DNA from 3 places in the Sorangium sp. So ce362 genome. Region 2 is predicted to be linked to each of the others. Evidence: riboswitches for the same ligand, from Rfam matches in the RefSeq annotation. Region 2 holds a riboswitch; each other region holds the start of a gene.
The links. A riboswitch is a leader RNA that binds a small molecule or an ion and turns the genes downstream of it on or off. The one in region 2 is predicted to bind cobalamin.
Positions count from the first base shown of each region.

Region 1: it holds a riboswitch for cobalamin, as region 2 does, so the genes downstream of both, WMF17_RS05625 (TonB-dependent receptor) here and WMF17_RS20160 (TonB-dependent receptor domain-containing protein) in region 2, are expected to answer to the same signal.
Region 3: it holds a riboswitch for cobalamin, as region 2 does, so the genes downstream of both, WMF17_RS01590 (energy-coupling factor ABC transporter permease) here and WMF17_RS20160 (TonB-dependent receptor domain-containing protein) in region 2, are expected to answer to the same signal.

Region 1 is NZ_CP150332.1:1,412,608-1,422,422, forward strand. Features, by position in the region: gene WMF17_RS05590 (IS4 family transposase) at 1-779, shown strand, start outside; partial or broken gene WMF17_RS05595 (NAD(P)-dependent oxidoreductase) at 901-1,047, opposite strand; gene WMF17_RS05600 (ABC transporter substrate-binding protein) at 1,051-2,127, shown strand; gene WMF17_RS05605 (haloacid dehalogenase type II) at 2,239-3,051, opposite strand; gene WMF17_RS05610 (LysR family transcriptional regulator) at 3,279-4,193, shown strand; gene WMF17_RS05615 (hypothetical protein) at 4,207-4,734, opposite strand; gene typA (translational GTPase TypA) at 4,798-6,636, opposite strand; cobalamin riboswitch at 6,836-7,043, shown strand; gene WMF17_RS05625 (TonB-dependent receptor) at 7,277-9,412, shown strand; gene WMF17_RS05630 (ATP-binding protein) at 9,435-9,815, shown strand, end outside.
Region 2 is NZ_CP150332.1:5,183,798-5,193,612, reverse strand. Features, by position in the region: gene WMF17_RS20185 (hypothetical protein) at 1-550, shown strand, start outside; gene WMF17_RS20180 (peroxiredoxin) at 718-1,293, shown strand; gene WMF17_RS20175 (TlpA family protein disulfide reductase) at 1,304-1,738, shown strand; gene WMF17_RS20170 (hypothetical protein) at 1,716-1,862, opposite strand; partial or broken gene WMF17_RS20165 (AMP-binding enzyme) at 1,959-2,336, opposite strand; cobalamin riboswitch at 2,610-2,836, shown strand; gene WMF17_RS20160 (TonB-dependent receptor domain-containing protein) at 3,008-5,059, shown strand; gene WMF17_RS20155 (hypothetical protein) at 5,053-6,300, shown strand; gene WMF17_RS20150 (FecCD family ABC transporter permease) at 6,332-7,393, shown strand; gene WMF17_RS20145 (ABC transporter ATP-binding protein) at 7,386-8,177, shown strand; gene WMF17_RS20140 (ABC transporter substrate-binding protein) at 8,174-9,163, shown strand; gene WMF17_RS20135 (DUF7676 family protein) at 9,218-9,799, shown strand.
Region 3 is NZ_CP150332.1:396,513-406,327, reverse strand. Features, by position in the region: gene WMF17_RS01605 (tetratricopeptide repeat protein) at 1-4,397, opposite strand, end outside; gene WMF17_RS01600 (3-hydroxyacyl-CoA dehydrogenase family protein) at 4,607-5,497, shown strand; gene WMF17_RS01595 (enoyl-CoA hydratase/isomerase family protein) at 5,743-6,570, shown strand; cobalamin riboswitch at 7,502-7,706, shown strand; gene WMF17_RS01590 (energy-coupling factor ABC transporter permease) at 7,784-8,518, shown strand; gene WMF17_RS01585 (hypothetical protein) at 8,515-8,883, shown strand; gene WMF17_RS01580 (CbiQ family ECF transporter T component) at 8,873-9,622, shown strand; gene WMF17_RS01575 (energy-coupling factor ABC transporter ATP-binding protein) at 9,619-9,815, shown strand, end outside.

The DNA.
Region 1 (9,815 bases), 3.8 Mb from region 2:
CCACGCCGCTGGCATGGAAGACGGTGAAGAAGTCCGCGTTGAAAGGCACTCAGAAGGACCACGAATACGAGCTCATCGAGTGGCTCCACGGGGCCATCGACGAGACGGTCGAGGTCATTCTGCTCGCCGACCGGGGCTTCGGCGATCGCAAGCTCTACGACTTTTTGGAGTTCATGGGCTGGGACTTCGTAATCCGCTTCCGCGGGGGTATCGTCGTCGAGAACGCGGCCGGGGAAGCGAGGTCCGCCAGCGCGTGGGTGCCGACGAGCCGCCGCGCCACGATGCTGCGCGAGGTGCGCGTCACCGCCGACCGCGCGAAGGTCCCGGCCGTCGTCCTTGTCCACGCGCCGAAGATGAAGGAGCCGTGGTGTTTGGCCACAACGCTTTCGGGCCGCAAGGCGGGCGATATCGTCAAGCTCTACGGCAAGAGGTTCACGATCGAGGAGACGTTTCGAGACATCAAGGACAACCACTTCGGGATGGGCCTCTCCGCCACGCACATCCACAACGCCGACCGGCGCGATCGCCTGCTGCTGCTCGCGGCCATCGCCCATGCACTCTTGACGCTGCTCGGCGCTGCGAGCGAGGAGGCCGGCCTCGATCGGTATCTGAAGGTCAACACCGTCAAGCGCCGCACACATTCGCTCTACCGCCAGGGGCTCTACTGGTACGACTGCATTCCCACCCTGCGCGAGGACTGGCTTCGGCCTCTCATGACGGCCTTCGATCGCATCGTCCGGGAGCACGCCGTCTTCCGCGAGATTTTCGGCATTATTTGAGGGGATTCCCCAGCCCCGGGATGTGACGAGGACGCCGCCCGGCGCGCGCCGTCGGCATGCCGACGAGGTGACCCTCCTGCGATAGCGTCCGCCGCTCGCCGCCGAGGCGCGGAGCCAGGGGCGCCCCGCCGGCGAGCCGGCCGCTCGTGAGCGCCTCGATCTGCGCGCGCTCGTCGACGATCGGGCCGCGTGAGGTGTTCACGAGCAGACTGGAGGGCATGCGTGCCTGGTAAGCTTGCATTTTAGCGGATACGAGTCCACTATAACGGACATGCCTTCTCCGCGTCCCGTCCGGCCTGGCCCTCTGCGCGTCGCATCGCCTGCGGTCTTCCTGCTCGCCCTGCTGGCGTTGTGCGGCGTGGCGGGCTGCTCGCGCGCCGACGCTTCGCGCGCCTCCACCGCCGGACCGGAGAGCGAGTTCGAGACGCTCGAGCTCCGTTATCAGGGCAACAACGGCACGGTGTCGCCGATCGAGCTTGCGGAAGATCTCGGCTATCTCGCGCCGATCCGCCTGCATTTCGTCGGCAGCACGGTGAGCGGCCCGCAGAGCGTGCAGGCCGTGGTCACCGGGGACACGGACTTCGGCGGCGCCTTCAACGGCGCCATCATCAAGCTGATCGCGGCCAAGGCGCCCATCATCGCCGTCGCGGGCTACTACGGTGTCGACGAGCAACGCCAGAGCGCCTTCTACGTGCTGAACGACAGCCCGCTGCGCACCGCGCGCGATCTGCTGGACAAGACGATCTCCATGAACACGCTCGGCGCTCACAGCGAGTTCATGGTCAAGGAGTTTCTGTCGCGAGGCCAGATCACGCCCGAGGAAGCCCGGCGCGTCACGCTGCTCGTCATTCCTCCGGTGAACGGCGAGCAGCTGCTCCGCCAGAAGCAGGTCGACGCGGCGACGCTCGGCGACATCTACCGCGATCGCGCGCTCGAGCGCGGCGGCATTCGTCCGCTGACCTCGGACTACGAGCTCTATGGCAAGTTCACCGCGGGCAGCTACGTGATGAAGACCAGCTTCATCAAGGAGAACCCCAAGACCGCGCGGCGCTTCGTCGAGGCCGCCGCCAGGGCCGTCGAGTGGGCCCGGAGCACCCCGCGCGACACGGTGGTGGAGCGCTGCATCGCGCTGATGAAGAAGCGCGGTCGGACCGAGGAGGACTCGGTCATCAGGTTCTGGCGCAGCTACGGCGTCGCCGGCAAGGGCGGCTTGATCGCGGAGCGCGAGTTTCAGATCTGGATCGATTGGATGGTCAAGAGCGGCGAGCTCAAGCCGGGCGAGATCGCCCTGAACCGCCTCTACACGAACGAGCTCAACCCCTACGCGAACGAGCAAGGCGCGAGATAGTCGACGAAGGCGTCGATCGAGCGGCGCGCGACGCTGACCCTGGGGAGGAGATCGGGCAGACAGCCGAGCGAGAGGCGAGAAGCCATTCCTCCGCCATCGCCCTCATGCCGTTCACGCCCCCGCCGTCACGAAGTCCACCAGATCGGTCAGGGTCGCTCCCGTGGCGTCAGCGCTCACGCCCAGCTCCTCGGCCGGCAGGCCGAGACGGTTGACCCAGAACGTGGGATAGCCGAACCATCGGGCGCCCGCGGCGTCCCAGCCGGCGAACGGGACGAAGAGGATCTCCTCGCGATCGAGGCCGAACGCGTCGAGCGCCATCCGGTACGCGCGAGGATCCGGCTTGTACGTCCGCGCCCGGTCGGTGCTGAGCACGTGATCGAACAGGCCCCCCAGGCCGGAGCGCTCGATCGCGGCGCCGAGCATCCCCGGCGTGAAGTTGGACAGGAACGAGAGCCGGACGCCCGCGCGCCGCAGCGACTCGAGCGCCGGCGGCACGTCCGGCCACGCGTCGAGATCGAGATACGCCCCGAGGAGCCGCGCCCGCCTGTCCTCGCCGAGATCGAGCCGCAGCGCCCGCTCGGCGAACGCCAGCGCGTCCGCCGTCACCTGCCAGAAATCGACGTACTCGCGGGCCGCGACCCGGAGCCACGTGTACTCGAATTGCCGGGTGTGCCAGGCCTCGCTCAGCAGGGCTCCCTTGCCCGGACAGAGCTCCTCGGCGAGCGCGGCGATCGGCCGCGGGTCGAGGATAGGAAAGGCGTCGAAGGCGATGGCCCTGATCTTCGGGCCCGCCGCCGGCCGCGGCGGCGCCGGCCCGCGCTCGGCGACGCACGAGGCGGTCATGGCCGGCGGGGCCGAGCCCAGGATGCCTGTCGCGGCGGTCCCGGCCATGCGGTTGAGGAATTCACGACGACTCGAATGCATGCTGTCCTCGATCGGATCATCCGATGTGAAGCGCGCGGAATCACGCGGAGAGGAGGCGACGACGCGCCAGGGCACGCGGAGACGCGCCGGAGACGAGCGCGCGAATGCGTGGAGGAGAGCATGCGTGCTCCGCCGTTGCCCGGCGATCCGCCATCGCCGTATACTCGCCATGCATCTTTGCATGGCGCGGCGCGCTCCCGGGCAGCCGCGCCCCGCGCGCGAGAGCCATGCTCGACTGGGACGATCTGCGCTACTTCCTCGCCGTCGCGCGGCACGGCAACCTCTCGGCCGCCGCGCGCGCGCTCAAGGTCACCCAGCCGACCGTGGGGCGGCGCATCGACGCGTTCGAGCGGCGCCTCGGGGCGAAGCTCTTTCAGCGCTCGCCGTCGGGGTTCGCGCTCTCGGCCGCGGGCGAGAGCGTGCTCGGCCACGCCGAGCGCATGGAGCAGGGCGCGCTCGCCGCCGAGCGCGCCGCCTCCGGCCGCGACGCCGGCCTGAGAGGCCACCTCCGCATCACCGCGTCCGAGTGGCTCGCCGTCCGCGTCCTCGGGCCGCTGCTCGTCCCCTTCCTCGCGCGCCACCCCGCCATCTCCGTCGACCTCATCGCGGATGCGCGCTGGCTCAGCCTCCCGCGGCGGGAGGCGGACATCGCCCTTCGCCCCGCCGCGTTCGAGCACCACGAGGTCTTCCAGCGCGAGGTCGCGCGGATCGGGTTCGGCCTCTACGCCTCGGAGGCCTACCTCGCCGAGCGCGGCCTGCCCGACTGGGACCGGCAGTGCGAGGGCCACGCCCTCGTCACGATGAACGACGAGCCGCCGGCGATCGCCGATCTGTCGTGGCTGCGCGCCGTCGCCGCGAAGGCCCGCGTCGCCGCCCGCACCAACGGCCGCGAGACCCAGGCGACCATGGGGGCCGCCGGCGTCGGGCTCGTCTGCCTGCCGCGCCCCCTGGGCGACGCGACGGCGGGGCTGCGCCTGCTCTCGCCGCCGTCGCCGCCGCCCGAGCGCGCGCTGTGGCTCGGGGTGCACCGCGACACGCGCGGGGTGCCGCGCGTCAAGGCGCTCGTCGCGTTCGTCATCGACGCCCTCGGGCCGCTGCGCGGCGCCCTGCGGCCCGGCGCGCGGCCGCGCGAGACCCGGTGACGCGCGCCCCCGGCTACCGGTCCTGGCCGAGCTGACACTCCCTGTGCGCCTTGAAGGCAGGCGCGCAGTCCACGTACACGAATTCGGCGTCGCACGCCGACTCGCGGGAGCCCAGGCACTCGAAGAGCGGATCGAGCCACGCCGAGATCTGCTCGCAGGTCGTGAACGACCCGATGTGGACGATCCCGCCCATGCAGTCGAAGTACGGCGCGGCCAGGGCGTTGCAGGGGCGCGGCTCCGAGAGCAGATCGGCGCAGGCCTCGCGACAGCCGGGCTCCCGGCACGCCGTGTCCTCGAAGAGGTCGCAGAAGAAATTGCACGAGGCCCTCACGGACTCGGCCGATCCCGCCCCGCTGGAGCTCGCCGTCTGCGGGCCCGCGCTCGCGCTCGACGTCGCGTTCGAGGTCGCGCTCGCGCCGGCGCCCCCGGAGCCGTCGTCGCCGCCCGCGGAGCCGTCGAGCACCACGTTTCCGCCGCAGGCGCTCGCCCCCGCGAGCGCGACGAGCGAAGCCAACCGCGCTGAAAGCAGCGTCGTTCTCATCCCCGGAAGCCTACACCCGGGCGGGCAGGGGAGGGGCGCTCGCCGCCGGGCGCCCCCGGCCGATCACTCCACCGCCTGCGACTGCTCGATCGCGTCCTCGCGGCGCTCCCGGCGGTTGCACGCGAGCACCTTCTTGCGGACGCGCACCGCGTCGGGCGTGACCTCGACGAGCTCGTCGCCGTCGATCCACTCCATCGCCGTCTCGATCGTGAGCAGCCGCGGGCTGGCCAGGAGGACGTTCTCGTCCTTGCCGTGGTTGCGCACGTTCGACAGCTTCTTCTCCTTGATCACGTTGACGTCGGTGTCGTTCGGCCGGTTGTGCTCGCCGATGATCATCCCCTCGTAGACCTCGACGCCGGGGACGATGAAGAACATCCCGCGCGGCTGGAGGTGGTGCAGCGCGTACGGGGTCGCCACGCCGACGCGATCGGCGACGATGGCGCCTGTCGGGCGGCGCATCATCGGGCCGCCCCAGGGCGCCCAGCCGTCGAACATCGTGTTGAGCAGGCCCGTCCCGCGCGTCGCCGTCAGGAACTCGCCACGGAAGCCGATGAGCCCGCGCGACGGCACCCGGAACTCGAGGCGCGCGCGCCCGAAGCCGGGGTTCGTCATCTTCACCATCCGGCCGCGTCGGCCGCTGAGGCGCTCGGTCACGATGCCGACGTAGGTGTCCGGCGCGTCCACGACCACGAGCTCGACCGGCTCCATCACCTCGCCGTTGATCTCGCGCGTCACGACCTCGGGGTTCGAGAGCTGCATCTCGTACCCCTCGCGCCGCATCGTCTCCACCAGGATCGCGAGCTGGAGCTCGCCGCGGCCGAGCACCACGAACGTGTCGGGCACCTCGGTCGGCTCCACCCGGATCGCGAGGTTCTTCATCGCCTCGCGCTCGAGCCGCTCCTTCAGGTGACGGCTCGTCAGGTACTTCGACTGCTTGCTCTTGCCGGCGAACGTCGACGTGTTCACGCCGATCTTCATCTTGATCGTCGGCTCCTCGACCACGATCCGCGGCAGCGCCTCGGGGCGCGCCAGATCCGCGATCGTGTCGCCGATCGTGACCGCATCGATCCCCGCGATGGCGATCACCTCGCCCGCGACGGCGCTCTCGACAGCGACCCGCTTCAGCCCCTCGTAGGCGTAGAGCATCTTCACGTAGCCGCGCGACTGCCCGTCCTCGCCGAGGAGCGCGACGTCGACGCCGGACCGGGCGGTGCCCCGGACCACGCGGCCGACCGCGAGCCGGCCCACGTAGTCGTCGTGGGTCGTGTTGCTGACGATGACCTGGAGCGGCCCGTCGGGGTCGCCGGAGGGGCCGGGGACCCGCTCGAGGATGGTCTCGAAGAGCGGCACGAGGTCCGTGGCCTCGTCCTCGAGCTCGCGCTTGGCCTGGCCGAACTTCGCGACCGCGTAGAGCGTCGCGAAGTCCATCTGCCCGTCGCTCGCCTCGAGATCGCAGAAGAGGTCGAACACCTCGGAGAGCACCTCGTGGGCGCGCGCGTCGCTCCGGTCGATCTTGTTGATGACGACGATGATCGGGAAGCCGCGCTGGAGGCACTTCGAGAGCACGAACCGCGTCTGCGGCAGCGGGCCCTCGGCGGCGTCGACGAGGAGCAGCGCCCCGTCGGCCATCATCAGCGTGCGCTCGACCTCGCCGCCGAAGTCGGAGTGGCCGGGCGTGTCGACGATGTTGATCTTGACCCCGCGGTACCGGATGCTCGTGTTCTTCGCGAGGATCGTGATGCCGCGCTCCCGCTCGAGGTCGTTCGAGTCCATGACCCGCTCGGCCACGACCTCGTTTTCCCGGAAGGCGCCCGACTGGCGGAGCATGTGATCGACGAGGGTCGTCTTCCCGTGGTCGACGTGGGCGACGATGGCGATGTTGCGGAGGTCGTTACGCGGCATATATGTACAGCGGCGGCCGTGTAGCACGCGCTCCACGAAGGAGCGAGCCCATCCTCGCTAGAGCTCGAACGTTCGGCCCGCACGCCGGACGTCGCGCAGGGGTCGAGCAGGCCTCACGCGAGCGGCGCGAGCGGCGCGAGCGCTGCGAGCGGAGCGGGCGAGGTGAGCGGGAACGATTGACAGCCGGAGGGGCGCCACCTTAGGGTGCGACCGCGCTGGTGCCTGGGCGCCTGTCCAGGCTGAATAGGGAACCCGGTGAAATTCCGGGGCTGCCCCGCAGCGGTAAGCGAGAACGACCTCCCACGACAAGCACTGGCCCGCGAGGGCTGGGAAGCGGTGGACAGTAGGAAGCCGGCCCGGCCGGAGCGCTCGCGAGCCCGAAGACCTGCCAGCGCCCGGCGACGGGGAGACATCCGATGCCGGTTCGACCTGGGAGCCTCGAGGGAGGCGGTTAGGTCCGAGCCGGTGCATCTCTGCGCACGTCCCGGATCCCGAACCGCCCCCCGCGATGCCTTTCGGTCGCCCGTGGGGGCGAGAGGTCGGTCCAGCGCATCGCGCCGGATTCGCCTTTTCCTCCCCGCGGAGCTCGACACGAGCGGCCCGCCGCCGCTCCGCGCGATTGCAGCGAAGGAGGACATGAATGCTCCGCGAGACGGTCACGATCGGCCACGCACACCGCCATCCGCTCGGTCGGATGGCCGCACTGGCCCTCTTGCTGGCCGCCGCGCGGCCGGCGCGCGCCGAGGCGCCCGCGGACGGGGGCGCGCTCGAGGTCACGGTGCAGGCGGAGAAGCCGGGAAGCGAGGCCGCATCGCGCGTCTCGGTCGGGTACCGCGAGCTCGAGCTCAGGCCGAGGCTCCGGCCGGGCGACATCCTCGAGGCGGTCCCCGGGCTCTTCGCCGTGCAGCACGCCGGCGGCGGCAAGGCGAACCAGTACTTCCTGCGCGGCTTCGACGCGGACCACGGGACCGACGTCGCCTTCTTCGTCGACGGGGTGCCCGTCAACCTGGTCAGCCACGGCCACGGGCACGGCTTCACCGACCTCTATTTCATGATCCCGGAGCTCGTGACAGGGCTCGACGGCTACAAGGGGCCTTATTACGCGAGCATCGGCGATTTCGGCACGGCGGGCGCCGTCAACCTCCGCTTCGCCGAGAAGCTCGACGAGAGCACCGCGCAGCTCAGCGTGGGGCAGTACGGCATCCTGCGCGGCCTCGTGATCGCCTCGCCGGATCTCGGCGACGGCTGGCGCGCGGTGACCGCGGCGGAGGTCTACCGGAACGACGGGCCGTTCCTCAATCCGGAGCAGCTCGAGCGCTTCAACGTGTTCCTGAGGGCGACGCACGACCTCGGCGGCACCGGGAAGGTCCAGATGACCTGGATGTCCTACGGGTCGACCTGGTCCGGCTCCGGCCAGATCCCGGCGCGCGCCGTGTGCGGCGAGGGCGAGCAGGGCGGCCTGAACCCGCCGCCCTCCGCCTTCGGACAGCCGTGCATCGATCATTTCGGCGCGGTCGATCCGACCGAGGGCGGGTCGACCGCGCGGCACATGGGGTCCGTCTCCCTCTCGACCGCGTGGCGGGACGCCGACCTGAGCGCGATGGCCTACCTCCTCAGCTATCGCTTCACGCTGTACTCGAACTTCACGTTCTTCAGCGAGGACCCCGACCACGGCGACCAGATCGAGCAGAACGACGACCGCACCGTCGCAGGCGCCGATCTCCGGTTCCGCAAGCAGTTCGAGCTCGGGGGGGCGAGGTTCACGACCTCGCTCGGCGCGCAGCTCCGCGCGGACGGGATCGACAAGTCGCTCCACCACGACCAGGCGCGCGAGCGGCTCGAGGAGAGGGACCGGACCCACATCGACGAGGGCCAGATCGGCGTCTACGTCGAGCAGGACGCCCGGCTCCGGCGCTGGCTCCGCCTCGTGCTCGGCGCGCGCGGGCAGTGGATCGACGTCAACGTGGACGATCTGCGCGAGGACCTCCAGGCGACCGGGAACAGGTCGAGCGGCGTCCAGGGGCAGATGCAGCTCCTCCCGAAGCTCACGGCGATCGTCTCGCCGATCGACGGGGTCGATCTCTTCGCCCACTACGGGCGCGGCTTCCACTCGAACGACGCCCGGGGCGTGGTGCTGGCCCAGGGGGCGGCGACGCTGATCACCCCCGCGATGGGCTACGAGGTCGGCGCGCGGGTCGCGCCCGTGCGCGGCCTCTCGCTGAGCGCGGCCGGGTTCCTGCTCGATCTCGACTCCGAGCTGGTCTGGAGCGGCGACGCCGGCGTGACCGAGGCGTCGGGGCAGACGCGGCGCTACGGGGTCGAGATCGGCGCGCGTTACCGGCTCGGGAGCTGGCTCTTCGCCGACGTGGACGCGACCTTCACCCGCGCGCGCTTCCGCGTGAACGCCGGCAACGCGAGCGCGGTCGCCCTCGCGCCGACCCGGACGCTGACCGCGGGGGTCGGCGTCCGCCCGACGTTCGGCGCGTTCACGCCGTTCGCCGCGCTGCGGGTCAAGGCGATCGGCGCGCGGCCCGCGACCGAGGACGAGTCGCTCACCGCCGAGGGGTTCACGGTCGTCGACGCGAACGCGGGGCTCCGGTGGAGGAACGTCGAGGCGGCCGTGGACATCCAGAACCTCCTCGACACGACGTGGCGCGAGGTCCAGTTCGCGAGCGACTCGCGGCTGCCGTACGAGCCGGCTGCGGTCACCGGGATCCACTACTCGCCGGGGTGGCCCTTCACGGCGATCGGGCGGGCGACGCTTCATTGGCAGTAGCCCCAAGGCGCGCGCCGTTGCGATGGCGCGCGCCCTGCGCTTCCATGCCGCCCTCCCCGTGAGCCCCCCGCCGCCCTCCCAGCTCCGCGCCCCGCGCGCGCCGCGCGCCCGCGCGGAGCTCGTCGCGACCGGCTGGGAGCTGTTCTCGGCCCTGCTGTTCCTCTCCGCCGTCGTCCCCGCGGCCCTCACCACGCCGTGGCCGGCGATCCTCCTGCTCGCCTCGATGGCCCTCTCGGCCGCGCTCTCGGGCGTGCTCGTCCGCCGCGGCGACCGCGGCTTCGCCATCGCCGCGGCGATCCGCACCCTCTCGTGGCCGCTCGCGGTCTCGCCGCTCGCCTTCCGGGGCGCCCCCACCGCGCCCTCCTCCTGGCCGGGTCCGCTCGGGATCGGCCACGCGACGCCC
Region 2 (9,815 bases):
CCCCGGCAGCCCCGGCGTGGTCCGCCTGCCCGACGGCTCGCTCCGGATGTTCTACGTCATCGCGGGCGACGGCGACGCCTCGTTCGTGGGCGAGGCGCGCAGCGACGACGGCCTCGCCTGGGAGCGCGTCGGCGACGGCCCCGCGCTCGCGCCGGCGCCCCGGCCGGCGCGAGCGCGGGCCAGCGCGCCGGTGAGCGAGGACGAGCCCTTCGACAGCGCCGCCGTCTTTGACCCCGCCCCGGTGCTCGCCGTCTCGGCCACGGGCCGCCCGAGCCTGCGCGTCTACTACGCGGGCCGCGACAGCGCGGGGCGATCCGCGATCGGCCTCGCGGCCCGCTTCGGTCCCGACGGACCGCTCCAGCGCGCGGCGGCGCCGGTGTTCGGCGCGTCGTCCGCGCTCGCGCCGCGCGCGCCCTGCGTGGCCGCCTACCCCGGGTTCTCGCTGCTGTTCGTCACGCAGGCGGCCGGGGCGGGCGACGGCCAGCGCTACCCCGCGGTCGCCGCCGGCGTCGCGCCGGCCGACGCGTCGCTCCCGCCGCCCGGGCCGTGAGCGCGCTCGGGCCGCCGGCCCGCCGGGCCTCCCGTCGCGCCGCAGTTGACGCCGTGGGCCCCGGCACAACGACCTCCGCGTCGACACCATCGTTCGACGCACGCACGACGCAATCGCCAGCGCACCGGCCGATCGAGCCCGTGCTCGACGAGGCCCACGGAGGAATCATGTCCATCGCCAGAGTGGGTGAGCCCGCCCCCGAGTTCACGCTCCCCGCGTTCGATCCCGCCGCCCCGAACCGCAGCGATCTCTCGATCTCCCTGTCGGATCACAGCGGCCGGTGGCTCCTGTTCTTCTTCTATCCGATGGACTTCACCTTCGTCTGTCCGACCGAGATCCTCGCGCTGGCCGACCGGCGAGCCGATTTCGATCAGCTCGGCGCGAGCCTCCTCGGCTGCTCGACCGACACGATCTACACCCACCGGGCCTGGGCGATGATGCCCCGGGAGCAGAACGGCATCGCGGGCGTGAACTACCCGATCGCCGCCGACCACTCGGGCGAGGTGGCGCGCAAGTACGGCGTCCTCATCGAGGGCGTCCACGCGGCGCTGCGCGGGCTCTTCATCATCGATCCCAAGGGCCTGCTCCAGTACGCCGTGATCCACTCGCTCAACATCGGCCGCTCGACCGACGAGACGCTCCGTGTGCTCGCGGCGCTCCAGACCGGCGGCCTGTGCCCGTCCGACTGGAAGCCGGGCAAGGACACGATCGAGATCGCGGCGGAGCGGCGCCGTGCTGCCTAGCGGCGCGCCGATGCCCTCGTTCGAGGGCGCGACGCGCTGGCTGCACGGCGAGCCCACGCCCGCGTCGCTGAAGGGCGCGCCGGCCGTCGTGCATTTCTGGGCGGTGTCGTGCTCGCTCTGCAAGGACAACCTGCCCACCCTGCGCGCGTGGAAGGAGAAGTACGGGCCCCGCGGCGTCCGCTTCGTCTCGGTCCACATGCCGCGCCAGGAGTCCGACACGCGCGTCGATCAGGTGGAGGCCGTCGTGGAGGAGACCGGCATGGACGAGCCGGTCGCCATCGACAACGCGCACGCGATCGGCGACCGCTTCCAGACGGGCGGCCTCTGGCCCGCGTACTTCCTGTTCGACGGCGAGGGGAAGCTGAGGGCGCGATCCGCGGGCGCCGCAGGGCTGTCGCACCTGGAGCGCACGCTCGCGCAGCTCACGGCCGGGGAGGGCGGCTGAGCGGCCCGGCCGGACGCGCGACAAGCGCCGGCCCGGCGCGGCTCGCCAGGTCGAGGGCCACCCGGCTCTCCGGGAGCTCGTCGACGCGTGGCATGGAATAGGTCTGGATGCTGGGGATGGCCATGGTTGTTCCTCTCTCACGTGATCCGCGTTTCATCTCGGCGGCTCGGGCGAGGCGCGAGAGGCGTGGTCGCCGCGCTGCCCCTGCCCGCGCCGCGCTTCAGCGTTGGGCGCCCTGCGCGAGCCGGCCTTCGATCCACTGGCGGAGCGCCTTCTTGTCCACCTTGCCGACGCTCGTCGTGGGGAGCGCGTCGAGCCACTCGATGCGATCGGGCACCTTGTACTGAGCGACGCCGCGCTCGCGCAGGAAGGCGTTGATCTCGCGCGCGGCCGGCGGCTGCCCGCGGGGCACGAGGAACGCGCACGATCGCTCGCCGAGGCGCTCGTCCGGCATGGCGACGAGCGCCGCGTCGCGCACCGCCGGGTGGGCGAGGACGTGGTTCTCGACCTCCTCGGCCGCGATCTTCTCGCCGCCGCGGTTGATCTGATCCTTGGCGCGGCCCTCGACGACCAGGTAGCCCGCCGGCGTCCGCCGCACGAATAGGTACGTCGTCACATCCCGCTCCGATGGGCTTCGAGAGCCGCGTGGGCTCGATTCATCGGGCTCTGGACGTGAAGTCGCGGGCCGCTGCTCAACCGATTATATGATAACGAAAATCAATTTCAAATGACTCATGACACGTTGATTGACAACTGTCAAGGATTCGTGGTGCTGGTCCGGGGTGCCCTCTCCGTGGCCTGCCGACGGGCTGCGCTGGGCGGGCGCTTCTGTGCGGGCGCTTCTGTGTTGACATTCCATGAGGAGTCTGGCAGGAGTCGCCCCGCCATCGGTGCTCGCCCGGCCATGCCTGGCGAGCTGAAAAGGGAACCCGGTGTGAATCCGGGACTGCCCCCGCAGCGGTGAACGGGAACGACCATCACCATCAAGCACTGGGCCAAGCGCATGAGCGGCCTGGGAAGCGGTGATCAGTAGGAAAGCGACCGGCGACGGCCGCGGCGCCCGTGAGTCCGAAGACCTGCCGAGGTGCGCGTGCCGGTGCTCCGGCGCGCGCTGACCTGAGCCTTCGAGGGGAAGGCGCGCAGGCTCTGGACCACCCCGCTCACGCGCGGTGCCGTAGCCCGTCACGCAGCCCCCTCGCCTGGCTCTCACCCGAGCAGTGCTGGGTCGACGCGGGCAGGCGGGCGTGAATGGTTCATCCATCGGATCGTGTGGCGCGTCGTCGCTGGAGCGACGGCGCAGGGTGCTGGCTCGTGCTCGCTGCCGGCGGCGCCGTGGCGGTCGCGCCGGCCGCCCTCGCGGAGGAGCTGCGCAGGTCAGGGGGCGATCCGGGCGGCGATCGCGCTGCCGCAGCGCCGGCGCCGCTGGAGGTGCGCGTCGAGGGGGAGCGCGCGCTCGCGCCCGCGCCGCCCCGGGACAGGTCCGTCGCGGGGTCCGTGCTGCGCCGTGATCGCCTCGGCGGCGCGGGGCTCGAAGCCGCGGACGTGCTCCGCACGCAGCCGGGCGTCCAGGTGACCGAGTCGGGCGGCTTCGGCGGACCGGCGACCGCCGCGATCCGGGGCGCGACCGCCGCGCAGACGCCCGTGTACCTCGCCGGTGTCCGCCTGAACGACGACGTCGCGGGGACGGCGGATCTCTCGCTCGTGCCCCTCTGGCTCATCGAGCGTGTCGAGATCTACCGCGGCAACGCCCCCATCGAGGCCGATCGCCTCGGGCCGGGCGGCGCCATCTTCTTCGAGCCTCGGCGGCCTTCCCGGACGATGGCCGGCGCGGGCGCGATGACAGGCTCGTTCGGCGCCTGGCGCGGGTGGGCCTTCGCCGGCGTCAGCGCGGGCCCGGTGAGCTCGATCGTCGGGGTGAGCGCGGAGGCCGCGACGAACCGCTACGCGTTCGTCGACGATCGCGGCACGCTCTTCGACGCGAGCGACGACACCGTCCAGCGCCGGCAGAACGCCGACGTGCGCATGATCGACGCATGGGCGCTCGCGCGCGTCGATCTCGGCCGCGGCGCGATCGTCGACGTGATCGCGAACGGCACAGGCCGCGAGCAGGGCGTGCCGCGGCTCGCGCTCCTGCCGTCCCGGAGGGCGCGGGGGGAATCCCGGCGCGCGCTCGCGTCCGTCGTGGCGCGGGTCCCGTTCGGAGGCGAGGCGGAGCACACGCTCGAGGCGCGCACCTCGTTCATCGAGGCGCGCTCCGAGATCCACGATCCCCTCCTCGAGCTCGCGATCCACGCGCGCGAGCTCCGCATCGCCGGCCGCCGCCTGGAGCAGACGCTGGGGGCGACGCTCTACTTCTCCGATCGCCTCCGGGTGCGACCCATGCTCTCCGTCGCGCGCGAGGGCATCTCGCGCGAGCCGGGCGACATCCCGCTCGCCCGCGCGGGGCGCTCGTTCGCGCGCGCCGCCGCCGGCGCGGAGGTGCGCCTCGGCGAGGGGCTCGCGCTGCACGCCCTCGCGAGCGGGGAGTGCCACGCCACCGGCGCAGCACCGGAGCGCCCTTGCGATGTGCTCGCGCCGACCGGGCGTGTCGGGGTGGAGGCGGGGAGCGACCGGCTCCGCGTCCTCGCGACCGTCGGCCACTACCTCCGCGTCCCGACGCTCGGCGAGGTGTACGGCGTCTCGGGCGTCGTCCACGGCAACGCGGCGCTCGAGCCGGAGTCCGGCGTCACGATCGAGGCCGGGGTCCGGGCGCAGGCGCGGCGCGGCGCGGCGCTGCGCGGCGCCTACGTCGACGCGTTCGTGTTCGGGCGCGCCGCCTCCGGGCTCATCGCGTACGCGCGCACGGGCCAGGGCTACGTGGCCCCCTACAACGTCGGCCGCGCCCGCGTCCTGGGCGCCGAGATCCTGACGGGGGTCGAGATCACCGCGTTCCTCCGCGCCGAGGTCGCGGCGACGCTCCTCGAGCCGCGGGACACGACCCCGGAGCGGACGATCGCCAACGACGTCCTCCCGTTCCGCTCCCGGCTCGTCGTCGCGCCGCGCCTCCACGCCGCGTGGAAGCCCGCGGGCGGCGCCGTGTTCTCGGGCGCCTCCGGCGAGCTCCGGGCCGTGTACAAGTCGAGCCGATACGCCGACCCCGCCGGCCTCGGCGTGATCGCGGAGCAAGCGACCGTCGACCTCGAGGCGGAGACGACGTGGCTCGGAGGTCACCTCGCGGCGAGAGCTCGCCTGGCGAACCTCCTCGACGGGCGGCGCACGGACGTCGTCGGGTATCCGCTCCCGGGACGGAGCGTGTTTTTCGCACTGGAGTCCACATGGTGAAGCTCAGCCTCTTCGCGGTCGCCGCCTCGATCCCGCTCCTCGGGTGCAACGTGGAGCCGCCGCCGCGGTCGACGGGCGGCGTTCCAGACGGCCGTGGAGGCGATCCGGGCGCGCCGCGCGCGTGCGAGCGCGGCGTCGCCATCGTGACGAGCGACTACCAGTCGACGAACATCGTTGTGTCGAGGCTCGACGGGACCACCCTCTCGCCCTCGTTCGTGTCGAGCGGCGCGGCGAAGCCGGGGCTCAGCCTCGCGCTGTCCGGCGACGTGGACGTCCCGGCGACGGCGCCGCCGTCCGGCCGCGTCGTCCTGATCGATCGGTACGGCACGAACGTGCTCACCTGGATGGATCTCGAGACCGCCGAGGTCATCGCGCAGCTCCCGGTCGGGCAGGGGTTCGAGTCCAACCCGCATGACTACATCGAGGTGGACGCGGATCGCGCGCTCGTCTCGCGCTTCGGGAGCAACCCGACCCCGGGCGCCGAGCCCTTCGACGAGGGCGGCGATCTCCTCGTCCTCGACACGGCGAAGTACTCCATCGAGGGGCGCATCGCCCTGCCGGAGGAGCGAGCGGGGCTCCTGCCGCGCCCGTCGGGGATGACGCGCGTCGCCGACGACGTTGTCGTGTCGCTCGGCCGGCTCGCGGCGGACTTCTCGGACGTGGGGGAGGGGCGCTTCGTGGGCGTCTCGCCGGAGCAGCGCGCCGTCGCGTGGACGGTCGACATCCAGGGGCTCCACGGCTGCGGCCGCGTCGCCGTGTCGCCCTCGGGCGAGCGGCTGGCCGTCGCCTGCTCGAGCCGCTTCGACGCGGACACGATGAGCTTCGATCCGGCGACGAGCGACATCGTGATCTACGACGCCCGCTCCGCCCCTCCCCGCGAGCTCAAGCGGCTCGGCGTCGCCAGGGCGCTGGACGCCGGGGTCCAGCGCTCGCTCGCCTTCGCGTCCGAGGACGTCCTCCTCGCGATGGCCTACGGGGGCAACGCGTCCGCCGGCGACAGCGTCTTCTCGGTGAACGTCGCCACGGGCGATGTCACGCCGCTCGGCGAGGCGGCCCAGCCCTTCGCCTTCGGCGGCGTGCATTGCTCGCCTGGATGCGGCGACGTCTGCCTGCTGAGCGACGCGGAGAGGAGCACGCTCCGGCGCTGGAAGGTGACGGCGAACGGGGCGCTCGATCCGCTGGAGGACGTGACCGTCGACACCGCGATCGGGCTCCCGCCGCGATCCATCGGGGGGCTCTGATGCGCCGCTTCAGCGGGCGAGGGGGGGTGACATGACCGTGCAAGGAATCGACATCGAGCGCGCCGCGAGCGCGCCCGAGGCGCCGGCGGCGCGGCGCCCGGGCGGCCGCGTGCTCCTCGTGTACGCCGTCCTGCTCGCCGCGCTCGCGATGGTCGCCGCGGCCTCGCTCGTCCTCGGCACGGCGAGCCTCTCCGATACGGGCCTCCGGGCGACCCTGCTGACCCTGCGCGCCGCGCGCCTCGGGGCGGCGCTCCTCGTCGGCGCCGCGCTCGCCGTCGGCGGCGTCGTGGTGCAGGGCCTCTTCCGGAACCCCCTCGCTGACCCGTCGGTGCTCGGCACGACCGCGGGCGCGGTGCTCGGCGGCAAGGTCGCCCTCCTCGTCATGGAGCTCGCGGTCGCCGAGCGCTGGATCCGCGGGTTACCCCCCGATCTTGTGCTCCCGGCCGGCTGCCTCGCCGGCGCTGTCGTCAGCCTGGGGCTCGTGCTCGTGCTGGTGCGCGCGCCCGGGGATCTCCTGAGCATCCTCCTCGTCGGCTTCCTCCTCTCCTCGCTGTTCCTCAGCCTGGGGAGCCTCGCCACGAGCCTCGCGCAGGAGCGGTGGGAGCTCGGCCGCGCCGTCGTCGCCTTCGCGCTCGGCGGCCTGTCGGGCGCGAGCCCGCGACACGTCGCCCTGGCCGCCCCGCTCGTGCTCACCGGCGTCGTCGCCGCGTGGTTCTGGGGCAAGCCCCTCGATCTGCTCCTCTCCGGGGAGGAGGAGGCGACGTCGCTCGGCGTGGACGTTCCCCTGGTGCGCCGCTTCTGCATCCTCTGGATCGCGGTGCTCACCGCCGGCGCTGTCGCGCTCGGCGGCAACGTCGCCTTCGTCGGGCTGCTCGTGCCGCACGCGCTGCGGCCGTTCCTTGGCGTCGACCACCGGCGGCTGATCCCCATCGCGGCGCTGGGCGGTGCGGTCTTCGTCGCCTCGTGCGATCTCGTCGCGCGCCTCCTGCCCGCGCGCGGGGAGGTGCCGCTCGGCGTCATCACAGGGCTCATCGGCGCGCCGGTCTTCCTTGTGCTGCTCGCGCGCTCGCAGCGGGAGGCGGAGCGTGCCTGAGGCCATCGGCGTGTCCGGGCTGCGCGTCCGACGCGGAGGGCGCGTGGTCGTCGACGACGTGTCCTTCACGGCCCCCTTCGGCGGCGTGCTCGCCGTGCTCGGCCCGAACGGGGCGGGCAAGTCCTCGCTCCTCAAGGCGCTCGCCGGCGTCGTGCCCTTCGAGGGGGACATCCGGCTGAGCGGGCGCCGCGCGCGCGGGCTCCGCGCGGACGAGCGAGCGCGCCTCGCCGCGTACGTCCCGCAGCAGTCCGAGCTCCGCTCGCCGCTCACGGTCGCGAGCGTCGTGGCGCAGGGCCGCTATGCGCACCACATCGGGCGCGTGCGCGCCGCCTCGGCCGACGAGGACGCCGTCGCGCGCGCCTTGCGCCTGACCGACACCGCGCCGCTCGCCTCCCGCCCGTTCCCCGCGCTGTCGCACGGCGAGCGGCAGCGCGTGCTCCTCGCGCGGGCGATCGCGACGGAGGCCCGCATCCTCCTGCTCGACGAGCCCACCTCGGCGCTCGACGTCGGGCACGCCCTTCGCCTCTACGCGCTGCTCCGGCGTCTCGCGGCCGACGGATACTGCGTCGTCGTGGTGCTCCACCCCCTCGCGGAGGCGCTCGACTGGACCGACGCCGCCGTGCTCATGGACCGTGGCCGGATACGGCAGCAGGGAGAGACGCGTGACGTCATCCGCCCGGGCGCCGTGGAGTCGATCTACGACGTGCGGCTCGTTCCGGGCGGCGCGCTCGGCTTCCGCCTGCCCGTCGATCCGGACGCCCTCGGCGGGGGAGCGCCCTCATGAGCGCCGTCGCCTGGATGAACTACGGCGCGCTCGCCGGCGCGCTCGCCCTGTCGGCGGCCGCTGCCGCGCTGCCGCGCTCCTCCGACCCGCGGTCGCCGTCCGGACCGCAGGACACCGCCGCGCGCGCGCCCGGCGGCATCGCGGCGAAGGAGAACCCGGCCGCGCTCGAAGATCATGCGGGGGCCGCCGTGGCGCTCCTCGATTTCCGCAGGATCGCGTCGGCGAGCTCGGTGGCGGACGCGCTGCTCGTGGAGCTCTGCGAGCCCGATCGCATCGTCGCGTTCACCGGGTACGGCGCGCGCCGCTCGCCGCGCGGCTACCGGTACGCCGGCAAGGCCCGCGTCGAGGACATCGCCGACATCGAGGTGCTCCTCGCGTTGCGACCGGATCTCATCCTCCTCAACGGTTACGGTGACCCCCGCCCGATCGCGCGCCTGCGCGAGGCAGGCCTGACCGTCTACGACCTCGGCCCCATGCGCGGGCTCGCCGCCCTCGTCCGCAACGCGCACGAGATCGCCGCGCTGGTCGGCCACCCCGAGCGCGGCCGGCGGTTCGCGACGGCCCTCGCGCACGGCATGGCCGCGGTGGCCGCCGATATCCAGCCTCCGCAGCGCCGTCGCGGCATGTACCTGAGCGGCTACGGCGGCCGCCTCTTCGGAGGCACGGCGGGCACGAGCTACCACGACGTGCTCGCCTCGGCGGGGCTTGTCGACGCGGCCGCGAGCGCGCACCGCGACTGGCCGGAGTACACGCCGGAGCAGATCCTGACGCTCGACCCCGATGTCCTGGTGACGAACGCCGGAATGCGAAGGGTCCTGTGCGGACAGGCGGGTCTCGATCGGCTCCGCGCCTGCAGCGCGGCCGGCGGCGTCGTCGAGCTCGACGACGCGCTCCTCGGCGATCCGGGGCCGGCCATGCTCGACGCCGCCCGGATCGTTCGAGCGGCCGTCTATGGCGCTCCCCCTGCGCTCGGGGGCGGCGAGTAGCTCGTGTGCAACCCTGCCACCCTGGAGATCGGACAAGACAAGATGAGTGATGACGTGGCTGAACGCTCGACCGAGCGCAATCTCGACGGAACGACGACGGAGTACTTCGATGTCCCGCCGGCGGAAGAGGCGTATCGTGAGCTGGTGAGGGTCCTGTTCGAGGACCACTGGAGCGCCATCGATTTCGGCCCGTGCCTCCAGGGCGCCGTGTTCGAGCTCCGGTTCGCGAGCAAGCCCCGGGTCGGTTACCTCGACGGCTACTTGACGATCGGGCCGGACGAGCCCGGCGCGTGGCACTTCCACCTCTGCGTCGGAGCCCACAAGGGGACGAAGGCGCGGCCCACGCCGCCGGAGCTCGCGCGATGGCGGCAGTGCGCGCGCGCCGCATTTTACTGCGATCGCGACGCGGACGGGCGCCCGAGGAGCTGGGGATTGAGGCTCTGGAACGGCCGGAACGAGCAGATGATGACGGTGTTCTTCCCGAACCCGTGGCTCGACCAGGAGCGCATGAAGCCCGTCAAGGAGCCCGACTGGTCGAGGCTCGCGCTCTGGATGGACCTGCGCGCGCGCTTCGCGGGCGTGCCGGCCGAGCCCGCGCCGGTCGATGATCCTCGGCGCCCGCGGATGTGCGGATAGCGGCAACGTCAGCTCG
Region 3 (9,815 bases), 4.8 Mb from region 2:
AGGTCCTCCGGCTCGAGCGGCAGCAGCTCCGACAGGCTGGCGAACGCGCCCGCGTCGTCCTTGAGCCGCTCGTCCTGGAGCACGCTGACGCGGCGGAGCAGCTCGCGCCGCTCGGACTCGGTCTCCGCGCCCTGGCGCCGGATCTCGAGGACCCGCACGAGCTGCCGGATCTCGTCCCGCGCCTCGTACACCGCCTCGAGCACGCGCGCCGCCCGGAGCCGGAGCGCCCCGATGTCGAGCAGCCGCTCGACGAGCTCGCGCGCCTTCGGGTCGTTCTGCCGGATCCGGAGCACGTCCTCGAGGTGCCCGAGCGACCCGTCCGGCTCGTGCAGCCGGTCGAGGTAGATGCTGCCGAGCGACAGCTTGATCTCCACGCTCTCGGCCTCGGTCGCCGTCTTCAAGCGCTGCTCGAGGAGCGCCGCGAGGTCGCGGAAGCGCCCCTCGCGCTCGTAGAGCTTCTCCAGCGAGTCGAGCGCCGCCGTGTAGAACGGATCGAGCTCGAGGATGCGCTCGTAGTAGCCGATCGCCTTGGCGGCATCGCCGATGATCTCCTCGGCGATCAGCGCGACCTCGTTGAGCAGCTCGAGGCGCTCGCTCTGATCGGTCGTGCCCTTCGCGGCGCGGTCGTAGAGCTCCTCGAGCTCGCCCCAGCGCTCGGCCGCCGTCAGGATCTGCTTCAGCCGCTCGAAGGCGCGGTGGCTGTTCGGGTCGAGGCTCAGCACCCGCTCCAGGTAGGGCTTCGCGCCCTCCGGATCGCCGAGCTGCTCGTCGTGCAGGCTCGCCGCGCGCTCGCAGAGCTCGACCTCCACGGCGCTCCCGAGCACCTTGTCGCCCTCGGTGCGCCCCGCGACGAGGTGCACGCGGTAGGCCTCCGCGAGGTCGGTCGGCCGGCCGGCGCGGCGCGACAGCTCCGCGGCGCGGTCCCAGAGCTCGATGTCGTCCGAGAACTCGTGCAGCGCCCGGAGCAGCGCGTCGAACGCCGTCCCGGCCGCGTGCAGCTTCGTCTCCTCGACGTTCGCGAGCGTGAGGTAGAGCTCCCGGCGCCGCGCCGGGTCTCGCTCCGCCTCGAGGATCACCCGCAGGGCCATGGCCTCGCGCCGGTGGTTGCCCGTCTCGGCGTACTCGACGGCGAGCACCCGGGCCGCGCGCACGCGCGTCTCGGGGCGCTCGACGAGCCGCGAGAGCACGGCGATCGCGTCCGGGTCGTGCGCCGACAGCTCGAGCGCGCGCACCGCCGCCTCGAACGCGTCCGCCGGACGATCCAGCCGGTCCAGGTAGAGCGTCGCGAGCTCGATCTCGCGCCGCGCCCGCTCGTCGCCCTCGCTGACGTCGCGGTGCGTGGCCACGATCTCGGCCGCCGCCTCGTACTCGCCCGCGGCGTTCAGGAGGCGCGAGAGCACCCGCAGCGCGTTGATGCGCCCGGGCGTGAGCGCGATGACCTTGCGCAAGAGCTCGATCGCCTTCGCCGGATCGCCGAAGACCTCCTCCTCGAGCGTCGCCCACTCCTCGAGGATCTCGGCGCGCGCCTCGCCCTCGACCTGGCTCGCCCTGAGATCGAACAGCCACCTGAGGTCGGCCTGCCGCTCGTTCGCGCGGAGGAGCGCGTCGAGCGCCCGCACCGTGTCGTCGTCGGACGGGTCGTCCTCGACGAGGCCGCGGTAGACGGTCACCGCCTCGTCGAGCTTGCCCATCTCGCGCGCGTACACCTCGGCGAGCTTCAGCCGGAGCGTGCGCTGGACGTCGGTCGTGAGGTCCGTCGCCGTCCGGAGCCGGCCCTCGACCGCCTCGACGAACGGCCCCCAGGAGCCCGCCGCCCGCGACCAGGCCTCGAGCAGGTCGAGCCCCTCCTCGTCGGGCTTGAGCTCGTAGGCGCGGCGCGCGTAGCCGAGCGCGCTCGGCTTGTCCGAGAGCGGGCCGCCCGTCGCCGCCGCGAGCTTGCGCAGCATGCCGACCTGGGCCTCGGTGTCCTCCGTCGCGTCGAGGAGGATCTCGTAGAGCGCCGGCAGCCGGGCCCACTTCTCCTCGTCCTCGTAGATCGGCACGAGCGCCGCCGCGGCGCGCGCGTCCTTCGGCGAGACGCTGAGCACGCGCTCGTACGAGCGCGCCGCGCGCTCGGGCGCCTTGAGCTGCTCCTCGAAGATCCGCGCCGCGCGGAAGGAGATGTCGAGCTTCGTGGCCGGGTCGGTCGCCTTGTCCGCGGCGCCCGAGAGGAAGTCGACGAGGCCCTCCCAGTCGTTCTGCGAGGCGTAGAGCTCCTCGAGCCCGTCCCAGTCGCCCGCGACGAAGTACGCGTCGCGCAGGACGCGGAGCGCGCGCGCGTGCCCCGGCGAGAGCGTGAGCACGCGCCGCCACGTCCGCGCCGCCTGCGCCGGATCCTTGAGGCGCTCGGCGTACACGGCCCCGAGCTTCTGCAGAGAGACGAGCCGCGCCGCGTCGTCGGCCGCGAGGTCGACGCGCCGCTCGAGCACCTCGGCGACCGTGGCGAAGTCCTTCTCGCGCTCGGCCTGCTTCTCCAGCGCGTCGAGCACCCCGGGGGCGCTCGGGTCGAGCTCGAGGATCCGCTTCTGCAGCGTGATCGCGTCCCCGCCGCGATCGAGCCGCTCGGCGGCGAGCTTGGCCATCTCGCCGAGGAGCTCGATCTTCGCGGCGCCCTCGGCGCTGTCGAGCTTGCGCTCGTAGAGCGAGTAGAGCTGCGGCCAGGCGCGCCGCTTCAGGTAGAGCTCGCGGAGCTTCTGCTGCGCCTCCTCGTCGATCGACTCGACGGTGAGCAGCGCCTCGTAGGCCGCGATCGAGTTCTGGACGTTCGAGAACTGGTCGAACCAGCGCCGCGCGACGGCGCGGTAGAGCCCCGCCTTCTCGGCGCGGCTCTCGGTCAGCTCGGCGAGGCGCTGCTGGTACGAGAGCAGGTCGCGCCAGCGCCCGAGCGCCTCGTAGATGCGGGTGAGCTCCCGCACGGCGTCGACGTCCTTGTCGTCGAGCTGGACGATCTGGGTGAGGACCGTGACGAGCGCCGCGTCGTTCTTGGCGCGGTCGCGGTAGATCCCGGCGATCTCGCGGAGCACGGCGACCCTGCCGGCCACGTCGTCGACGGGCGTGCGCTCGAGGTCCTGCCGGTGGAGCTCGACGAGGGCGTTGTACCCCTCGGTCTGGAGGTAGAGGCGCTTCAGGGCGTCGCGCGCCTGGCGGTTCTCCGGATCGGTCCGGAGCACGGACTTGTACTGCTCGATCGCCTTGGCGGCGTTCTCCTGCGACTCGGCGAGCCGCGCGAGCTCGGTGGCGAGGGCGCGCTTCTCGGGGCCGTCGGGCACGGCGCGCTGCGCGTCCGTGAGGATGGTCGTGAGCCGCGGCTTGTCGCCGCGCTGCTCCAGGACCTCGCGGTAGAAGTTGAGCATCCCGGCGTGCGCCGGGTCGGCGCGCCGCACGCGGTCGAAGTAGGGCTCGGCCGCCTGGGGCTGGGCGCGCATGCGCCAGTGGACCATGGCGATCTGCACGAGCATGCCGAGCTCGTCGCCCGGCTTCACGCCGCCGCTGCGGAGCTGGTCCTCGTAGAGGGCGACGAGGCGATCCCAGTCGCCCGCGGCGGAGTACGCCTCGGCCAGGAACGAGAGCGCCTCGGGCTGGCCGGGCGAGAGATCGAGCACCTCCTCGTAGGCCGCGATGGAGCGGGCCGGATCATCGAGGTGGGCCTTGATGGTGCGGGCGGCGCGGACGCCCGCCGCGATGCGGTCCTCCTTGCGCTCGGCCTCGGCCTTGACGAGCGACTGGACGCGGACGACGGCGTCCCAGTCCCCCGCGGCGGCGAAGGCGATCTCGGCGAGGTTGGCGGCCCGGCGGTTCTTCGGGTCGAGCTGGAGGGCGAGATCGATGAGCTCGCCGACCTTCGCGCCGAGCTCGGCGCGGCCGTAGCGGTAGCCGATGTCGGCGGCGCTCGTGGTGAGCGCGCTCTTGAAGGCGCCGTCGGTCGCGGCCTCGGCCTCGGCCATGTAGCGGTCCACGAGGTCGCGCCATCGCTCGCGCTTCGAGGCGTCGGTCTCGAGGGCCTCGGTGGCGGCGTCGTCGTCGGGGCGCAGCTCGAGCAGCCGCTTGTAGGCGGCCGTCGCGCGTTCGACGTCGATGAGCTCCTCGTGGTAGACGCGGGCGAGCTCCGCCTGCATCGCGCCCTCGACGGGGCTGCCGGCGGCGAGCGCGATCTCCAGCTCGAGGAGGCGAGCGACGGCCTGCCACTCGTGCCGCTCCTCGTGCCGCCCGCGCGCCGCGCCGAGCAGACGCTCGACGTCGCCCGCGCCCGCGCCGTTGTTCGGAGCAGTCACGGCCTCCGCGAGCTCGTTCCAGGCTGCCTCGTTCTCGGGCTCATCCTGCAGGCGCCCGAGGGCCATCCGAATCGTCTCAACGCTCATCGTATCTCCGCGGACCTCGCGAATTCGGTCCGGTCCGTTCACGGCCGGGCGAAGATAGCCGGGCGGACGACACGGTTTCAAGGATCCTCGCCCCCGCGGCAAAAGCGCGGGCGCAGCTTTCGCGCGCTTCTGCCGCGGGGACGGCCAGCGGGCGGGCCGTCTGCATGGACGATTCACCGCGCCCTCGGCTTCGGGTATCCACCACGGGCATGGAAGCTACGACGATCAAGCGCTTCGGGGTGATCGGCGCGGGCCAGATGGGGCGAGGCATCGCCCAGGTCGCCGCGGCCGCGGGCCTCGAGGTGGTCCTGTGCGACGTCTCGAGGCCGGTGGCGGAGTCTGGCAAGGCTCAGATCGCCGCGATCCTCGCGAAGCAGGTGGAGAAGGGGAAGATGGCCCCGGAGGCGCGGGAGGCGCTCCTCGGCCGCGTCGCGGTCGCGGACGGCATCGCCGGCCTGTCGGGGGTCGACCTGGCCGTCGAGGCGGTGACCGAGAGCTTCGACGTGAAGAGCCGGATCTTCAAGCTCGCGGACGCGGCGATGCCGGCGGGGGCGATCCTGGCGTCGAACACGTCGTCGATCTCGATCACGCGGCTCGCGGCGGTGACCGGCCGGCCTGAGCTGGTCATCGGGATGCACTTCATGAACCCGGTGCCGCTGATGAAGCTCGTCGAGCTCATCCGTGGGGTGCAGACGTCGGACGCGACGTACGAGGCCGTCCGGGCGCTCACGGTGGGCCTCGGCAAGACGGTGATCACCTCGAAGGACCAGCCCGGGTTCATCGTGAACCGGATGCTGATCCCGTTCCTGAACGAGGCGTGCTTCGCGCTCCAGGAGGGGCTGTCGACGCCGGAGGACATCGACGCGGGGGCGCGGCTCGGGCTGAACCACCCGATGGGGCCGCTGGAGCTCGCGGACCTGATCGGGCTCGACACGGTGCTCTCGATCGCGGAGGTGCTGCACCGGGAGTTCGGGGACTCGAAGTACCGGGCGCCCACGCTGCTGCGGAACCTCGTGGCGGCGGGGTGGTACGGGAAGAAGAGCGGGCGGGGGTTCTACGTGTACGACGAGAAGGGGCAGAAGACGGGGAGGGCCGTGTAGGCGGGAGCCGCGACAGAGACGGCGGGGGCGGGGGCGGGGGTGGAGGGACGCCGCGTCATCCGCGAGATGCGAACATTTCTGGCGGTTCAGGAGACAGCCTGTTTACGCGATTCCCCATGACCGCGCGCGGCCTGCGTCCAGGAACGCAATGAATACATAGCAGGCCCAGGCGGGCACGAAATGGCGCCTTCCGGGGCGCGAGGCAGGCGCTTCCCCCCGGCGCCGGGCGCTGCTAACCCCACCCCATGACCGCTCAAGAACAGCAGCCGGGGATCCCTGCTCGCGGTACGCTCCAGTTCGTCGCCGTCGAGCGCGCGGGCCACGTCGCCACCGTGACCATCCAGCGGCCGGACAAGCTCAACGCCCTGAACCCCGCCGTCCTCGGCGAGCTCACCGCGGCCTTCCGCGATCTGCTCGCGCCCGCCGAGGGCGACGAGATCCGCGCGGCGGTGCTGACCGGCGCCGGCAAGGCGTTCGTCGCCGGCGCCGATATCGCCGAGATGGCCGCCATGAACAGCATCGCCGCGAAGCGGTTCGCCGACGCAGGCCACCGCCTCGGCGACCTCATCGAGACCGCCCCGTTCCCCGTGATCGCCGCGGTCAACGGCTTCGCGCTGGGCGGCGGCTGCGAGCTCGCCCTCGCCTGCGACTTCATCTACGCCGCGGAGGGCGCCAAGCTCGGCCAGCCCGAGGTGAACCTGGGCGTCATCCCAGGGTTCGGCGGCACCCAGCGGCTGCTGCGACGGGTCGGGCCCGGACGCGCACGCGAGCTCATCTACTCAGGCGATATGATCACCGCCGAGCAGGCGCTCTCGATCGGGCTCGTCAACGCCGTCTTCCCGGCGACCGAGCTCCTCGCGCGCGCCCGCGACACCGCCCTCAAGATCGCCTCGCGCGGGCCGCTCGCCGTCGCCGCCGCCAAGCGCGTCATCCTGCGCGGCGAGAGCCTCGATCTCGCCGCCGCCAACGAGCTGGAAGCCCAGGCCTTCGCCGCGCTCTTCGGCAGCGACGACCAGCAGCTCGGAATGAAAGCTTTCCTGGCGAAATCACAGGCCGCGTTCACCGGAAAGTGAGCCTCCGAGCCGCACGCCGGAGGACAAAAAAATACCGCGCATCATGCTGGAGGGGGGCCAGACATGACCGCGGCAGGGGGACCGCGGCGGCGTGGTGGACGTCCGTCGCGGTGCTCAAGAAAACCCGCACGCGCTCCGGGCCGGGGGGGGAAACCGCGCCGGTGCGCATGCGGTGATCAGAGTGTGGCACCCAAGGGCAGGTTGTCGATAACAAAGTGCAACGTATGCACGCAGGTGAGCGGATTGCGCCCGGCACGAGGACAGCCAGACGACCGCACAGCGCAGACGCCGCCCATTCCGGCGAATGCGCGTTCGAGCCGGGCATACCCGTGCACGGCAGACAGCCTCCGGCGGAGTCCATTTTCGCGTTCTCGGAAAGGAGTACACGAGAACCCGCCGGCCCCTCACGGCAGGCGCCGCGACGAAGGGAGCCAGGCACGGAACACCTGCTCATAAGTAAAGAGCCAGGACGAACAAGGCACACTGCCGCGAGAAAACCACCGGAGCGTGCGCCGCGCGCACGAGGCGCGCACGCGCCGAGAGGGCCCAGAACCTGCGCCGCGCGCATGGGGCGGCGCACGCCCCGACAGGACGCCGGGGTAAGCAGCGACCCTGAGGCGAGCAAGTAAAGAGACTTTAACTACCGAAGCACAAGGCTTGCAGCATTTTCGAGAAAGCTTTGCCTCGTGCGTCTCGGTCAATTTCTCCTTCTCCTTCCCGTCCTCGCCTCCGATTCCACCATTGCACAGGGCGCGATCCCGTATGGCGCCGCCGGTCGGCTCGACAGGGCGGCGCCAACAGCGCACGGCACGCCGCGGCAGCGCCAGGACCGCCCGCTCGCCGCGCCGCGCTGCGCCGCGAGACGAGCGCCCCCGCGATCGCGACGCGACGTCCTTGACGCCGAGCGCGAAACGGGGCTACCGAGATCCATCTGACAATCTACGCCTCGGGTGCCCTCAGGGCATAACAGGGAAGCCGGTGCGAAACCGGCGCGGTACCGCCACCGTGAGTGGGGAGCTGCCTCCGAAGACCACTGGGCCTCATGAACAGGCCTGGGAAGGTGGACGCAGCGCTGGGAGCTCGAACAGCTCCCTGAACCCATGAGCCGGGAGACCTACCCGAGCCCCCCACGAGGTGCAGCTTGCGCACGTCTTCGTGGCGTTCGGGTGCGGATCTCACCCGGAGCGCCGAAATCGGTCCCCACGGCCGTGCCGTGTCCATCGCCTGCGTGTTCCTGGCGACGCTCCTCGCGGCCCGGCCCGCGGCCGCCATGCACCTCGCGGAAGGCGTCCTGCCGCTCGGCTGGTGCGCGGTCTGGAACGCGATCGCCCTGCCCTTCGTGGCGATCGCCCTCCATCTGCTCCGGCAGCGCACCCGGCAGGACGTCTTCTACAAGCCGTTCGTCGGCCTCGTCGCCGCCGCCGTCTTCGCGATCTCGTGCATGCCCGTGCCGGTGCCGACCGCCGGGACCTGCTCCCACCCGTGCGGCACCGGGCTCGCCGCGGTGCTCATCGGCCCCTGGATGGCCGTCCTCGTCACCGTTGTGGCGCTCCTCATCCAGGCCCTCTTCCTCGCGCACGGCGGGCTCACCACGCTCGGCGCCGACGTCGCGTCCATGGGCATCGCGGGCGCGTTCACCGGGTTCCTCGCCTTCCGGCTCGCGCAGCGCTGCGGCGCGAGCCTCTGGGTCGCGGGGTTCCTGGCCGGCGTGACCTCGGACTGGGCCACGTACGCGACCACGGCGCTCGAGCTCGCGCTCGGGCTCGCGGGCGAAGGGTCGGTGACGTCCATGTTCACCGGCGTCGCCCTCGCCTTCGTCCCCACCCAGCTGCCGCTCGGCCTCCTCGAGGGCGCCATGACCGCGGGGGCGCTCGTCTTCCTGCGCGCCCGGCGGCCCGACATCCTGGAGCGGCTCCGGGTCGTCCCGCTCGCCGCGGGGGCGTCGTGACACGGCGGGTCGCGCAGCGCGCGCAGCCCGCGTTCGCACGGCGCGCGCGCGCTGCGGCGCTCCGGCTCACCGCCGCGCTCCCGGCCGCCGCCGCGCTCGGGCTCGTCGCGTGCGGCAACGCCTCCTGGGACGGGGTCGACGAGGCCGTGATCCGCCGCGTCGCCGAGGACGCGGGGCGCCACGACACGGGGCCGCTGTTCGCGGGCTTCGAGGGCGATCTCCTGCTCTTCGCGTTCCTCTGGGCGGGGCTCCTCTCCGGCTTCGCCCTGGGCTACTTCTCGCGCGTGCTCTTCGTCGAGCGCGCCGGTCAGCCCGCCGGCGATCCCGGCGGCAAGCCCGGCGTTGAAGGCCTCCGTGCGGACTGACCTCCCCGCGCGGCTCCGCGACGTGGATCCCCGGCTCCGCCTCGGGGCCGCCGTGACCGCGTGCTGCGTCGCCGCGGGCGCGCGCTCGCCCTTCACGCCGGCCGCGCTGCTCGTCGTCGCGTGCGCTGCCCTCCGCCTCCAGGGCGTGACGGCGGGCGCCGTCCTCCGCGCGTTCGCGCCCGCCGCGTGGCTCGGGGGGCTCGCGGCCGCGCTCGCGCTCGCGCTCACCCCGGGGGAGCCGCTCCTCGCGGGCGCGCCGTTCCCGCTCGACGCCCTCACGCGCGAGGGGGCCGACCGCGCCGCGGCCATCGCCGCGCGCGTCCTCGCGGCGGCCGCGGTGCTCCGGTGGCTCGCCAGCGCCGCCGCGCCCGCCGAGATCGAGTCGGCGCTCGCCGGGCTCGGCGCGCCCGCGGCCCTCGTCGAGCTGCTCGCGCTCGCGCGGCGCTTCGCCGGCGTGCTCCAGCGCGCGGCCGACGGCGCGTGGAGCGCCGCCGCGCTCCGCGGCGGGTTCGCGCACCCGCGCGCCGCCGCGCGCTCGGCCGGCGCCGTCGCGGGCGTCGTGGCGCTCCGGACCCTGGAGCGCTCCGAGCACGCCGCCCTCGCGATGCAGCTCCGCGGCTACAAGGGAGAGCTCCCCGTCGCCGACCGCCGGGCGAGCGCGCCCGCCGCGAACCTCGCGTTCGCCGCCGCCGCCCTCGCGGCGCTCGGGCTCAGCGTCGCCGCCGGGGAGGCGGGATGAGCGCCATCGCCCTGCGCGCCCCCCGGATCGGCTACCGCGGCGCCGAGCCCGCGCTGCGCGACGTGCGCCTCGACGTCGCCGAGGGCGAGTCCGTGGCGGTGCTCGGTGGCAACGGCGCCGGCAAGACCGCGCTGCTCCGGACGCTCGTCGGGCTCCTCCCTGCGCCCGGCGGCAGCGTCGAGATCTCGGGCCG